DNA from 2 places in the Virgibacillus sp. FSP13 genome. Region 2 is predicted to be linked to the other one. Evidence: riboswitches for the same ligand, from Rfam matches in the RefSeq annotation. Region 2 holds a riboswitch; the other holds the start of a gene.
The links. A riboswitch is a leader RNA that binds a small molecule or an ion and turns the genes downstream of it on or off. The one in region 2 is predicted to bind FMN.
Positions count from the first base shown of each region.

Region 1: linked by a shared signal. The riboswitch ahead of ribD (bifunctional diaminohydroxyphosphoribosylaminopyrimidine deaminase/5-amino-6-(5-phosphoribosylamino)uracil reductase RibD) and the one ahead of ACW2QC_RS10590 (ECF transporter S component) in region 2 are both predicted to bind FMN.

Region 1 is NZ_JBSVKG010000006.1:82,076-89,303, reverse strand. It holds gene ACW2QC_RS07315 (hypothetical protein) at 15-2,420, shown strand; gene ACW2QC_RS07310 (hypothetical protein) at 2,395-2,616, shown strand; gene ACW2QC_RS07305 (hypothetical protein) at 2,665-2,862, shown strand; FMN riboswitch at 3,010-3,156, shown strand; gene ribD (bifunctional diaminohydroxyphosphoribosylaminopyrimidine deaminase/5-amino-6-(5-phosphoribosylamino)uracil reductase RibD) at 3,364-4,455, shown strand; gene ribE (riboflavin synthase) at 4,456-5,046, shown strand; gene ACW2QC_RS07290 (bifunctional 3,4-dihydroxy-2-butanone-4-phosphate synthase/GTP cyclohydrolase II) at 5,104-6,300, shown strand.
Region 2 is NZ_JBSVKG010000010.1:27,436-34,663, forward strand. It holds gene ACW2QC_RS10580 (1,4-dihydroxy-2-naphthoate polyprenyltransferase) at 34-960, shown strand; gene ACW2QC_RS10585 (hotdog fold thioesterase) at 983-1,369, shown strand; FMN riboswitch at 1,524-1,671, shown strand; gene ACW2QC_RS10590 (ECF transporter S component) at 1,838-2,419, shown strand; gene ACW2QC_RS10595 (S8 family serine peptidase) at 3,128-7,228, opposite strand, start outside.

The DNA.
Region 1 (7,228 bases), on a different contig from region 2:
TGAAGGGCAAAAAGTTGTCTAATATATTAAAGGTTGTTAGCCCAAAATACGTTTACATCAAGTTAAAACCAAATAATTCAATTCGGAATAATAATACACACTTAATTGCTAGAACGATAGCTTCATTGTATAAAAGCCTTTGGCATAGCGTGAGAAAAGAAGATGAAAAAACATATAAATTACTGGGGAAAGAACTTTTTATAGGTACAAAGTGGAGTTTTGAACGGCAGGGGAAAATCGCCTACTACATCTATATTGAAAAGGAGAAGGTTGAGTTTTATTTTATTATCCCTGAACAGCATTTAAGTATTATGAAGGAAAAATTAGGCGATGTTTGGGGGAATATTACGGTGGAGGAAGTAGCTGAAATACCTTCTTTCGATGAAAAATCAATAAAAAAACAACTAATCTATGAGAAAGAGGATCCACTGAGTTTGCGAATTGATAGACGGGATAACGACTTGCTGGAAAGCAATTTGAACGTGATCGATGTTTTAGAGGAAGGCGACAAAGCGGGAATCCTGTATAATTTCATACCGATGCCACAAGGGAGTTTTCGGCATAGTCATCGTTATACTATGGAAAAGGTTAAAAACAGCCAACCTGTAGATCGCGATAAAACGGGAACGGCATTTATATTCAAGTATGTTATTAGCTTGATAGATAGTTTGCTTCAAAGTGTGAGCGATGCCTTAGTAGGGGAAAAGAAAAACAACAAAGAAAGTGCCCTGGAAAGTATTGTAGATCGATTGAATGGTGGCCAAAAAGTGAGTGATCATACTGAAAACAAAGTTCATTCAACAATACTAAATACACAAATATTAGTTATGAGCGAAAGCAAAGAACGTATTAGAGAGAGAAATAATGCTAAAAGTTTAGTGCAAAGCTTTGATATGTTAAGTGACGATAATAGGCTTGTAAGCAAGAATTTTAAAGGAAAAATCAATATTCAATCAAAAAATATATCCGGTGCTGCGGTTAACAAAATGAGTGACAGTGAAGTGCAAAACTTCATATCCCTTGCAGGAAAAAGCATTCTTGAAAAGTACCCATTTGTTGATAAAGTCGAAACGCAAGAAACAACGGTTCCGGAAGATTTACGAAAGGGAACCATGCGAATAGGTGTTAATACCTTCAGAGGCATTAAACAGCCAGCATATTTAAGCGTAGATAAGGAATTCCGTTATTTATCACTTATTTTAATTGGACCAAACCGTTCTGGTAAATCAACTCTGATCGGAAATCTTTCATATGACAGCATACAAAATGATGAATGCACAATCATATTCGATTACATTGGAAACTGCGAATTGAGCGAGGAAGTTTCCGATCTTTACCCTGACGACAGGGTCCTGAACATTGAATGTGATGATTTCGAGAAACTGCAAGGACTTGGATATAACGAAGCTGGATTCGACCCGGATCCATTTAAACAATACGACAACGCTAAAAAGCAAACCACCCAACTAATGACGCTTATCAACTCCATTAATACTTCCGAAACTCACTTATCCCCAAAAATGGAACGTTACCTGGTTGCCGCATCGTTGGTCACTTTTATTAATAATGGCAGCATACGTGATGTATTCCAAGTCCTGCAAGATCATGAGACCAGGCACGCGTTTCTCGATGATATTCCAAAAGAACAAGTCGATAACCTAAAAGAATATATGCAGTCACTGGACGAATTAGACGACTACAACAAGGAAGGAATGATTGTAGGGACAAAATTAAGTTTGATCGTTGGTATCATCGATCGGTTGAATAAATTAAAAGCAAATACCTATATGGAGCTCATGCTCAAAAAGTCTACAGAGAATAATATTGATTTAGTTGAGGAAATGCAAATAAGTCAGTTGATTTGCATTAAAATGCCGGAGCATATGTTTACAACAGATAATGAAAAAGATGTCTATTCTACTTATTGGATCACTAAAATTTGGATGGCTTTGCAAATAAGAAAATCAATGTATAAGAGAGAAGAAATGAAAAAGGTAAATCTAGTTATTGATGAATTGTACCAGGTGCAAACAACTGAAAAATTTCTCACCACAAAATTAAGCCGTTTACCAAAGTTTAATATTAAACCAATCATTAGTTGCCATTATCTGAATCAGATCAAACATATACGCGAGGAATTGCGATCTGCCAGCGCATCTTACATGCTCATTAGCGGATGCGATAAACAAAATTATTCTGAACTAAAAGATGAATTATATCCATTCGATCTTGACGATCTGCTAAAACTTAAACGCTACCATTCTTTAAATTTGATAAAAAACAAAGAAGGGTATGGAAGATTCATAACAAGGCTGCCAAAGCCAATAACAAACGAAAGGATGGTTGAAGATGAAGGCAATAAAGGTGAAGACGAAAGGTATGAAGGGAACACAGATGAAGGATCTAGGGAGCAGGCTTAAACCATACATTCCTGACTTCGAAGATTATCATTGTGACGTGTGCGGAAAGTTATTTAAAGATGATGATGAAATCGTCATCACAGACGATGTTATATTGCATGAAGACGAATGCTTTATGGCATGGTGCTATTTAACATTTGGTGGAAACTATACCTACAAAGAGTATCGGGATGAAATATTGGAGCGTTTGGGCTGAATTCTTTAAGCAATAACGGCACATACTAAGAAAAAAGGATGTGTCAACATGCTATTAATTGTCGGGCTTATCTTAGGAGCAGTAATCGGATATAAAATAAATGGATTTGTTAAAAGAATGGATCGTAATGGTATTAAGTTTAAAATGTTTGGACTGAACATTGCCATAAATAAAACAGAAGAGGAATCTTTAATGATAGATACCAGTAAAGCAAAGAAACCTGTTAAGCTTCATATAAGAAGTTAAAATTTCATGTTGTTGACGAATTGTTGACGAAATCCGTCAACAACAACCAAAATTAATCACATTTAAACCAAAACCAAAAATATTTAACCCTAAAAACTTGCGATCTGACCGCATTTAAGTTTAAATAATTATATAAGTTCATATTACAATTTCCTTCGGGGTCGGGTGAAATTCCCAATCGGCGGTGATGAAGCGAGGGCTTCTCAGTCCGTGACCCGTGCGGTTTAATGCCAAACGGTGGATCTGGTGAAACTCCAGAGCCGACAGTTATAGTCTGGATGGGAGAAGGAATTTTTCAGGTAGCAAGTATGTTTCTGTGTGAAAATGATCAAAACAGATAGTTATTTGTGTATGCTTCTTTGCGTATATATGAAATCTATTTGTATACCATTTTTAGATGAAATGTTTTACATACGTGTTTTACTTATTGAAAATTCTGCCCTAACACCTCCGAAGTATTTCGGGGGTTTTTTTAATGCTAAAAAAAGAGGTGATGAGTCAATGGATGATGATTATATGCGATTTGCTTTGAGGTTGGCTAAGGAAGTGTTGGGTCAAACAAGTCCGAATCCACCAGTTGGTGCTGTAGTTGTAAATGAAGGTGAAATACTTGGTTTTGGCGCGCATTTGAAAGCGGGAGAGGCGCATGCCGAGGTACATGCTTTAGAGATGGCAGGTGATAAAGCGAATGGTGCAACAATTTACGTAACACTTGAACCATGCAGCCACTACGGGAAAACACCGCCATGTGTCGAACTTATTATTGAAAAAGGTATAAAGCGTGTAGTCATTGCGGTAACAGATCCAAACGAAAAAGTGGCTGGTAAGGGAATTGAAGAACTGCGAAAAGCTGGGATTGATGTAGAGGTCGGCATTTTACAGGCAGAAGCTGAACAAATAAATGCCGCGTTTTTCCACTTTATCAAAACCGGGGCACCATATGTAACGGTAAAATCGGCAGTCAGCCTTGATGGGAAAACGGCTACGGTTAATGGAGACAGCAAGTGGATTACAGGTGAACAGGCCCGGATGGATGTGCATCATTATCGACATACACATGATGCGATTCTAGTTGGGGTTAACACTGTTATTATGGATAATCCTAGCCTTACTACAAGACTTCCAAACGGCGGGAGGAACCCAGTGCGTATTATCTTAGATACCCACCTCAGAACACCAATAGATGCCAACGTTGTGACAGACAATCAAGCAGACACATGGATTTTTGTCGGAAAAAATACTAGTAATCAAACAATGACTCCATATCAAAGTAGGGACCGGGTCAAGGTCATTCAATTAGATGAAGAAGTAATTCCCATTGAAAAGGTGCTCAAAGTTTTAGGAAGCAAGGGGATCATGTCGGTGTTCGTGGAAGGAGGAGCTGAAATAAATGGAGCATTTTTAGAAGAAAGGCGTCTAAATCAAATGATTCTTTATCTTGCCCCCAAATTGATTGGCGGGAAAACAGCTCCAACAGCCTTTGCTGGACGTGGCTTCCAGTCCATTGCTGAGACATTATCACTTGCTATCAGTGATGTTGAGATGATTGGCGAAGATATCAAAATAGTAGCTGCACCAAGAAAGGATGAGTAGATGTTTACAGGGATTATTGAAGAAAAGGGCACGATACAAAATATGAATAGCGTTTCGGATCAATCCATCAAATTAACGGTTGAATCGAAAAAAATAATTGAAGATGTAAACGTTGGCGATAGTATTGCCGTAAACGGGATTTGTCTCACGGTAACAGATTATTCCAAAACATCCTTTCAAGTCGATGTTATGCCGGAAACGTTCAAATCTACTGCACTGAAGTTATTAGAAGTTGGATCACATGTGAATCTGGAACGATCGATGCCTGCTAGTGGTAGATTCGGCGGTCATTTTGTTTCCGGACATGTAGATGGGACAGGAGAAATCACCAGGAAGGAAAAACATGAAAATGCCGTTTATTATGACATCCGTATTCCAGAAGCGCATGCAGCATTAATTGTCCTAAAAGGTTCGATTGCAATAGATGGGATTAGTCTTACTGTTTTTGATGTAAAAGCAAGTTCACTAACCATTGCACTTATTCCACATACCGTTTCAGAAACGAATCTGGGCGAAAAAAACCAAGGTGACTTAGTTAATATCGAGTGTGACATGCTCGCAAAATATGTACAGAATTTGTTAACCAAATAGTCTTAAAAGAAGGCATTCCTAAACAGTAATAGACTTATATGAAAGGGAAGTGGGAATATGTTCCATACAATAGACGCTGCAATTGCAGATTTAAAACAGGGAAAACCAATTATCGTTGTTGATGATGAAAATAGAGAAAATGAAGGGGACCTAGTTGCATTATCAGAAAAAGCTACACCAGATGTGATAAATTTTATGATCACGCATGGAAAAGGGCTTGTCTGTACATCAATTGAGACTGATTTAGCCAGTCGACTTGAATTACCAGAGATGACTAGTCTTAGTACTGATCCATTCGGCACCGCTTTTACGGTGACGATTGATCATAACGACACGAGGACAGGGATTAGTGCTGCGGAACGATCCCAGACAATTCGTGCATTGGTTGATGCTAATGCAGGTGCAAATGACTTTAAGCGCCCAGGCCATGTTTTCCCATTGGTTGCAAAAGATGGAGGTGTACTCGTTCGGCAAGGTCATACCGAAGCATCTGTTGATCTAGCAAAATTGTGTGGGGCTTTTCCGTCAGGGGTGATTTGCGAGATTATCAAGGAAGATGGAACGATGGCTCGCGTGCCTGAATTAACCAAAATGGCAAAGGAGTTCGAGCTTAAGCTGATAACGATTGCTGATTTGATTGGTTACAGGAAAAAGCATGAAAAACATGTTAAACGTGAAGTGGAAACAGTTTTGCCGACAGATTTTGGTGACTTTAAAGTAGTTGGTTATACAAATGGTCTTGATGGGAAAGAACATATTGCCCTCGTAAAAGGGGAGATCAACTCAGATGAATCGATTTTAACTCGAGTACACTCAGAATGTTTGACTGGTGATGTATTTGGATCGCATCGCTGTGATTGTGGGCCACAATTACATGAAGCTCTTGCGGACATTGAAGCGGCTGGTAAAGGAGTTTTGCTTTATATGCGACAAGAAGGGCGCGGGATTGGACTACTTAACAAATTGCGAGCGTATAAACTACAAGATGCAGGTGTAGATACAGTAGAAGCGAATGAACAGCTGGGATTCGCCCCGGATTTACGTGAATATGATGTAAGTGCACAAATTTTATTAGATTTGGGCGTTACGAATGTCCAACTCTTAACGAACAACCCTGAAAAAGTAACGGAATTAGAAAAGCACGGAATTTGTGTTGAAAAACGTATCCCGATTCAAACAACTATTCGGAGAGAAAATGAGAAATACATGCATACGAAGTCAGATAAGTTAGGACATATTTTGGAATTTCATTAAAGGCCCCTATCGTAATGCTTGTTGCTATTTAAAATTTCGTAGTTGATATAAAAAGCGATGCTATTTTGCGACGTTTTCTTCCGGTCTAATAAGCTGAGTGCTTGTATTCCGCTCCGGCAGAATACTTCGCTTTCCGCGGACACGGCTTCAGCCTACTCGCGGAAAAAACACCGCTGCGGGGTCTTCAGACACGTGCTGTTCCCGCAGGACAAGAAAAGCTTCGGCAGCGTTACATCGCACGCAGAAAATGGATCTTTATTTTCAAGGAGTCTACGTATTCTGCCTACGCTGGTGGTAGTGTTCTAATTATTAGAAGGGGAAAACTAAGGAATCTACGTTACGCGGACTTTTACACCCTTGAACAGAAAGCTATTCAAAGCCGTGGAAAAATGCGAGACTTTTTTAAAATATAAACCAATTTGCTAGTACCGATGTAGTGCTGTTGAAGCGTTCTCGTCGCAGGACAAGGAAGACTTCGGAGCGATACAACTTCATGAGAAAAAGTGCTTTTCTTTTTCGGGGAGTCGACTGCCCGCAGTGGGAATCAACTGTCTTATTCTTATTTAAATACATTAATAAATAGTCGAAAAGGTAAAACAGCGGAGGAAATACGCTGAGACTCCTGGGGGAGGAAAGGCCTAGGTGAGACCCCGCAGTGCGTAAGGGGAACAAAGGCTAAGGTCGCCACGTCCTGTGGCAACGCCTTTGTGACCAACGTCGTGTTGGCTTGAGTAGGCTCAACAGCCGCCCCCGGAAAGCGAAGTGTATTTCCGTAGCGGTGGTTAGTGCGCGCATTTTATATCCATTGTGTAAAAAAGCAACAAATGTTTTCGATGGGGAGAGTAATCGTAGTCCCGATCTATTAGAAGACAGCATCATTAAAAGAAGGTTGTTCAAAAGTTACCAATTGATAAATGAAATGGTGGTT
Region 2 (7,228 bases):
ATGATATTGATGAAATTCAGGGGGAGCACATTTATGCATTCGACGACAATTAAGCAAGCCTTAAATGAAAAGGAAGGCTTTCAAATTTGGTGGCGCCTGTTAAGGCCACATACATTAACTGCATCATTTGTTCCTGTATTTGTTGGGACTATGCTTGCATACATTGATGGAGCAATAAACATCATTTTATTTTTAGCAATGTTAATCGCATCTATGCTTATCCAATCAGCAACAAATATGTTCAATGAATACTATGATTTTGTTCGAGGCTTGGATAACGAGGAATCTGTTGGTATAGGTGGAACAATCGTACGTGATGGAATATCAGCTAAGACAGTTTTACGGTTAGCGTTCATTTTCTTTGGGATTGCAATGTTATTAGGTCTTTATATTTGTTTTGTTTCAAGTTGGTGGATCGCGGTCATTGGTTTAGTATGTATGCTTTTTGGCTATTTATATACAGGCGGTCCTCTACCAATCGCCTATACACCACTTGGCGAATTATTCTCCGGGTTTTTAATGGGTACTGTCATAATCGGTATTAGCTATTTCATCCAAACATTGACAATAACGGGGACTGTTATTCTAGTATCCATTCCTGTTGCCATTTTTATTGGAAGTATAATGATGTCCAATAATATTCGGGATTTAGACGGAGACAAAGAAAACGGACGAAAAACAATTGCTATCTTGCTTGGCAGAAAAAATGCCATCCGTTTTTTGAGTGGCCTATTTGTTATCGCTTTTGGATTAACAGCATTTTACATTATCGATGGAATGTTACCAGTCTGGTCGATCCTTGCCTTCTTAAGTATCATAAAGGCAATTGATGTTATTAAAAAATTTCAAGGGAAGACAAAACCTCTCGAAATGTTACCGGCTATGGTAGCTACAGGTAAGACGAATACAATTTATGGATTTTTATTAGGAATCTCATTGCTATTAAGTAAGTTATTCTAATTTTTTCAGGGGGAATAATTTTATGGAATTAAAAAATACGTTAATGAATTCACTCGGAATCGAAGTCCAAACACTTGATGAGGAACTCGTCATCATGACAATGCCTGTTGATCATCGAACACATCAGCCGGCAGGTTTTTTGCACGGTGGAGCAAATGTTGCACTTGCAGAAACTGCGGCAAGTGTTGGTGCATATAACCATGTAGATCCAGAGCAATTTAGTGTGTTCGGCATGGAAATCAATGCCAATCACATAAAAAGCAAGCGTGATGGTGTTGTAACCGCAAAAGCAGTTCCACGACATATTGGAAAAACAACAATGGTTTGGGAAATCAACATTGTTGACGAGCAGGAAGAACTTATTTGTATGTCACGCTGTACGATTGGAGTTGTACCGAAAAGGAAATAAATTCTTTAGATTGAACGGAGTCATGATCGACGATAATCTTAAAGGTTGCCTCATAATTGGGACAACCTTTTTTAATGTGCTCTAATAAAAAAGAAGCAAATCACTTTTCAAACTGATAAAATCATTGTATAATCAGACTACAATAACATATCGATTCCATCTTCGGGGCAGGGTGCAATTCCCGACCGACGGTAATGAACTATATTTGTTCTAAGTCCGTGACCCGCTCGAGCCAAGTCTCAGCGGCTGATCTGGTGTAAATCCAGAACCGACAGTTACAGTCTGGATGGGAGAAGATGTCGAGCCGTTTTTCTGGTGCATATTGTTATGCGCTATTTCTTTCCTGTATATGAAACTATACCCTAAAGCCCCGATTAGGCAGGCTTTAGGGTTTTTATTTTGCACAGAAAATGGCCTATCCTTCATCACCAGATGTGAATCGATAACAGATGAAGGAGGAATTCGATGATGCAAGACACGCAATCATCAAAACTACTTAAACTTATTATTCTAGCATTATTAGGAACCATTTCACTTTTACTATTTTTCCTAAACTTCCCGGTACTACCAGGTTTTGGTTACCTGAAAATTGATTTTAGTGATGTACCAGCATTAATTGCTGCTTTAATCTTTTCACCGCTTGCTGGGGTAATTGTAGAGGCAATTAAAAATGTCCTTTACATGGCAATTGGTGGTGGTGAGCCTGTGGGGATAGCCGCAAATTTCTTAGCCGGCGTCATGTTTGTCGTTCCGGCAGCTGTTTTGTATCACAAATTCAAAGGTGTTAAAAGTATCGTATCTGGTTTAATTGCTGGCACAATAATAATGGCAATTGGGATGAGTGTTTTAAATTACCTCGTTATTTTACCAATCTATGCATTATTTATGGGCATGGAAGAGATGAATATAGAAAGTGTTAAATGGTATACAGTAGTGGCAGGAATTCTACCGTTTAATATAATAAAAGGAATCATCGTCGGAATCTTATTTGTTCCCCTCTTTGTCAAAATGCGTAGCTGGATTGAACAGAAGCAAGCTAACATTATTTAAAAACTTTAAAGCTAGCCAAATTTAGTGGCTGGCTTTTTTATTTGGGCTGTTTTTTGCGTTGTTGGCTGCTAGTGAGGAAGTATTTAATTTCGCAATTGATATAAAATGCGACGTAACTTGAAATGATGGTTGGTGCGTTTACCCGCTCCGGAAATACACTACGCTTTCCGCGGGCGGCTGTTGAGCCTCCTCGAGCTGTCGCTCTGCGGGGTCTCACCTAGGCCTTTCCTCCCGCCGGAGTCTCCGTGTATTTCCTCCACTGGTATTGCATTTACTACCATTAACTGTAGTAGTAAGTCGCATCCTACCACTTTACTAGTCCGGGTGAGTGGAGGGTGGTGACTCCTGCGGGAACAGCACGTGTCCGAAGACCCCGCAGAGTGGTTTGAAAGGGAAGGTCGACTAAAACCGTCCTTTGCGGACAACGTCGACATACCCCTCGCCGGGGCAAGGAGGCTGAGGCCGTGCCCGCGGAAAGCATCCACCCGGAGCGATCCCGGACGGCGGGATATGCACGTACTTATAGAAAAGAGCCTAGCAGTTATGTCGCAATTTATATCAACTGCGAATAAATAGGAACAAGCATAACGAAAATAAATTTATATTGTTAAAATAGCTGAAACCTTGGTGGAGTAGCATATCTCGGATTTTCCCATAAAGAAATGCAGAAGGAATATTCCATCCTTCTGCATTGCGGTTTAAAACAGATTATTCTTCATCAATATTGATAAATAATTTACCATCTGCTGTTTGACGTGTTTCGTTGCCATAGTCATCAACAACTTTCACTTCAATGACAGCACCATCTGCTTTCACATTATTAGTAGCTGTCCAGTACCCAACATAATGTCCATCAGAAGTTTCACGCATTGGCAATTCTGTTGCATTATTCCCTTGTGTATTTGTTAGTGGCATATGGATAAAGAATGTTGCATCCAATCCTGGCTCACTATCAAATTCAATTTTCACGCTTTCACCGGATTGAAGGTTTACATCATCTGTTGGTGTCACGTTTTCGATAACTGGTGCATTGTATTTTACATCAAGCGTAACTTTCTGCTTAGCCTTGTTTCCTGCTTGGTCTTTGGCAACTACTTTAATCACGTTTTCACCATTATCAAGCAAGATACGTTTTGCATACTTTCCGTCGGTAACTTTTGCCTTTTTACCGTTCACTTTAACCCAGTCAACGTTAGCATCAGCAACAGTTCCTTCAACAGTAACTGTTTCACGATTCGTTTTACTTCCATCTTTAGGGTTATCAATTGTTAACTCTGGTTTTTCTGTATCCAATGTTACGGTAACAGGATCCGATTCACCTGTTTCTTCACCATTTACCATGGATATTGCAGTAAATTGATTTTCCCCTTCTGTAAGTTCAGCTGGAATCGCAAATTTACCATCGTCCCCAACTTTAACTGTATCAACTTCTTCTCCGTTATTATTCAATTGTATAGTTGTTGTAGGAGATGCAGTTCCTTCAACAGTTATATCAGCTTCATTTGTTATAAAGTTTTCAGTTGGCGAAGTAATAGCAGGCGCACTTACTTCATAACTTACACGAGCACGTATCATATAGTTACCCTCCGCAGCAGGTGATGGTGACCACGTACCGCCAACTAACTGATAGCTTCGTTCTGCATTGGTTCCATCTTCATCCGTTGCAAGACCTGGTGTATTTGGATTAGGATGAGTTTGAATGTAAACCATATAAAAGTCTTCGTCAACGATAATGTTATGCTCACTTAAATCAACAACGGTCCACTCCCCATTACGCAATGCTTCAGCATCGATTGGGCCAGCGATTTTCTCACCTGGTTGACCGTCTTCACCAGATGCATCCCAAACTTCTACTGCGAATTCTGTGCCACCAGGATCTGGAAACTCTGTATTCCAGAAACGGAACACGCCATCCGTAACGACAGCAGAATCTTTGCCTTCAGGTAAGGACATTTTTACTGCCCAACCATTTCCAGCGTCATAAAATGCCCGAGCGTTTTCGGCAGATCCATCGTCATAGCCAATTTCTCCACCTGGATATGTGTAGAATGGCTCAAGTTCAACATCTACATCAAGATCCTCATCTTCAACTGTGATTTCAACTTCTTTACTATGATAATCACGTGCTAATACTTTAAGAGTGTAGGTACCTTCATATGCTGTTAGTGAATAATTACCCTCTTCATCCGTTTCAACTGGTGTAACATTCGCATCTTCAACAAGAAGAATAGTTGCACCTTCAATCGGATCACCTGTTTTCTCATCCGTAATTGTACCGCTAACTGTTCCCTGTGAAATTTCTTCCAATGTAAAGTCAGCTTCGGCGACACCGTCATCCTCAATTGTTACAGTTTGTTGTTTTGAGCTAAAACCATAGGCCTCTGCTTGCACTGTAAATGTTCCCGCAGGATGGGTTAAGGAATATGAGCCATCTTTCGGATCGGTATTAACAGATCGTCCACTTTCCAGAACACTTACTTGTGCACCGATTGGCAATAGTGTAGGATTGATTACATCCTCTTCCACTGGAGGATTCTCATTTTTAGGTATTTCCGGCTTAATTTTTGCTGGATTTACCTTTTCTTTTAATGCTGCTTTATCATTACTTTTAATAACACCAAGGCCATTATTTGCCTTGTTACCCTTATGAACGCCTAGGCCTAGTCCTTTTCCTTTATTTAAACCAAGTCCTAGTCCTTGCCCTTTTCCTTTATATAGCCCTAATCCTAAACCTTTACCATGGTTTTTTCCTATTGAAACCTTACTACTTTGCGGTGTATCAGATAACGCAACGTCATCAATATACCATCCTTCTCTTGTAACACTACTATCTGAAGTTACATTGAAGCCGATATAGATTCGTTGACCACTATAATCTGATAAATCAACTTCTGCACTTTCCCAGTCATCTGTTACTCCCTGTACACGTGTTAATTGTGTCCATTCTTCTTGATCTGTTGAAACAAACACATGACCGAAGTCGTAAGCTCTTCCTGATTCATACATTTCTAAATCATGCCATTGGTTAAATTGTAGATACGTATTGCCTTCTGGTAAATCAATTGGTGGCATGACAAGTGTTGCATTCATACTGCTGTCATAATCACCAGCCAAGTTCGTTGCGTAGACATTATCACCCGATGCTGCATTTTCCGGACCAGATGTTGGTTCGCCACGTTCCCAGCTATTGTTTTCACCAAAAGTTGTCCAGCCAGTAGCTTCAGCTTCAAAATCTTCTGCATATCCAACTGTAATACCTGAATTAACGGTTACCGTATATGCATCGCTTTCAACTTCATTATTTCCAAAATCACTTATAACCCATTTATAGGTAAGTGAGTCTTCCTTAATCTGATCCCCAGGGATAGCTGCCGCATATTCACCTGACTTAAAATCACCAGATGTACGCACAGCTTCAACTGTTTTCCACTCACCATTCGTGTCTTGGTACTGTAATTCCACTGATCCAACACTGATATTATCGGTGGCCTTTACAGATAAATTTAAATCCATTCCAGTATATGTTTCTGCAGGTGCAGTATGCTCAAATGCCGGTGCTTCTGTATCTTCACCTTGCTTGGTTACTTGTCCCTTTAATGTTCCAATTCCACTGTCAAGTGAAGAAACAGCATTATATGCATTAACTAACCCATAACCATATCCATTATTTGGTGTTTCTGGATATTCATTGTCTGTCAATGGTGTTGCTGTATTTAATAAAACTTCTTCCATTTCATCAATGGTAATACTTGAATCAACTTGGCGAAGCAACGCTGCTACACCTGACACTGCAGGTCCTGCCATTGATGTACCACTCTTTCCGCCATAATCACTTCCAGGGACGGATGAACGAATGCCAACTCCTGGAGCAGATATGTCTGGTTTAATTTCATCATATGGAGATGGTCCTCGTAATGAAAATCCTGCTAGTGCATCATTGCTATCCGTCGCTCCAGTCGCAAATGATTCAGGATAATTTGCTGGTGTTGCAACAGATCCTGGTCCACCTGGATTAAATAAGTCTGTATTTCCCGCTGAAAACTCTGGGAAGATTCCAGCAGACCGCCAGTTAATGACTACATCGCGGTACCACTCATCAAGGCCTGGACCACCACCCCAAGAATTATTAACAACATCTGGAGCCATATCAACTCTAGCATTTCCATCAGCATCTGTAGGAGCTAAAATCCACTCAGCAGCAGCCAATAGATCAACGTCCGAGCCACCATCTTCTGTAAAAGCCTTAACGGCAATAAACTTTGCACCTGGAGCAACCCCGATTTGGTTTGATCCATCCGGTTCACTGCCAACCATTGTGCCGGTTACGTGTGTTCCATGCCCAATATCATCATATGGTTCGGCTTCATCAACTGTTGCATCAAACCAGTTGAAATCATGATCAACTTCCCCAGTTGCTGTGTCATAACCACGATATTTTTCTTTTAGTGCTGGATGGTCCCACTGAACACCTGTATCAATGCTAGCTACAACTGTTCCTGTACCATCAATTCCCATTTCCCAAACTTGTGGGGCACCAACACGTTCAACGCTCCATTCCACATCTGACTCGGAAGTTTTAGCGTCTTTTGCTTTCGATGTTTTCGCTTCTTTCGTTGTATTAGTAAACAATTGTCGTGTTTCATTCGGTAATATTTTCTCAACCTCATTGTAAGTTGCTATTTTTTGTGCTACTTCTTTTGTTGCTGTAACGGCCATACCATTGACAATATAATACGACTTTATCTTCTCAACTTTTCCGCTTTCAGCTTCTTTTTCAAGGTAGTTGGTTACATTTCGCTGTGTCTCTAA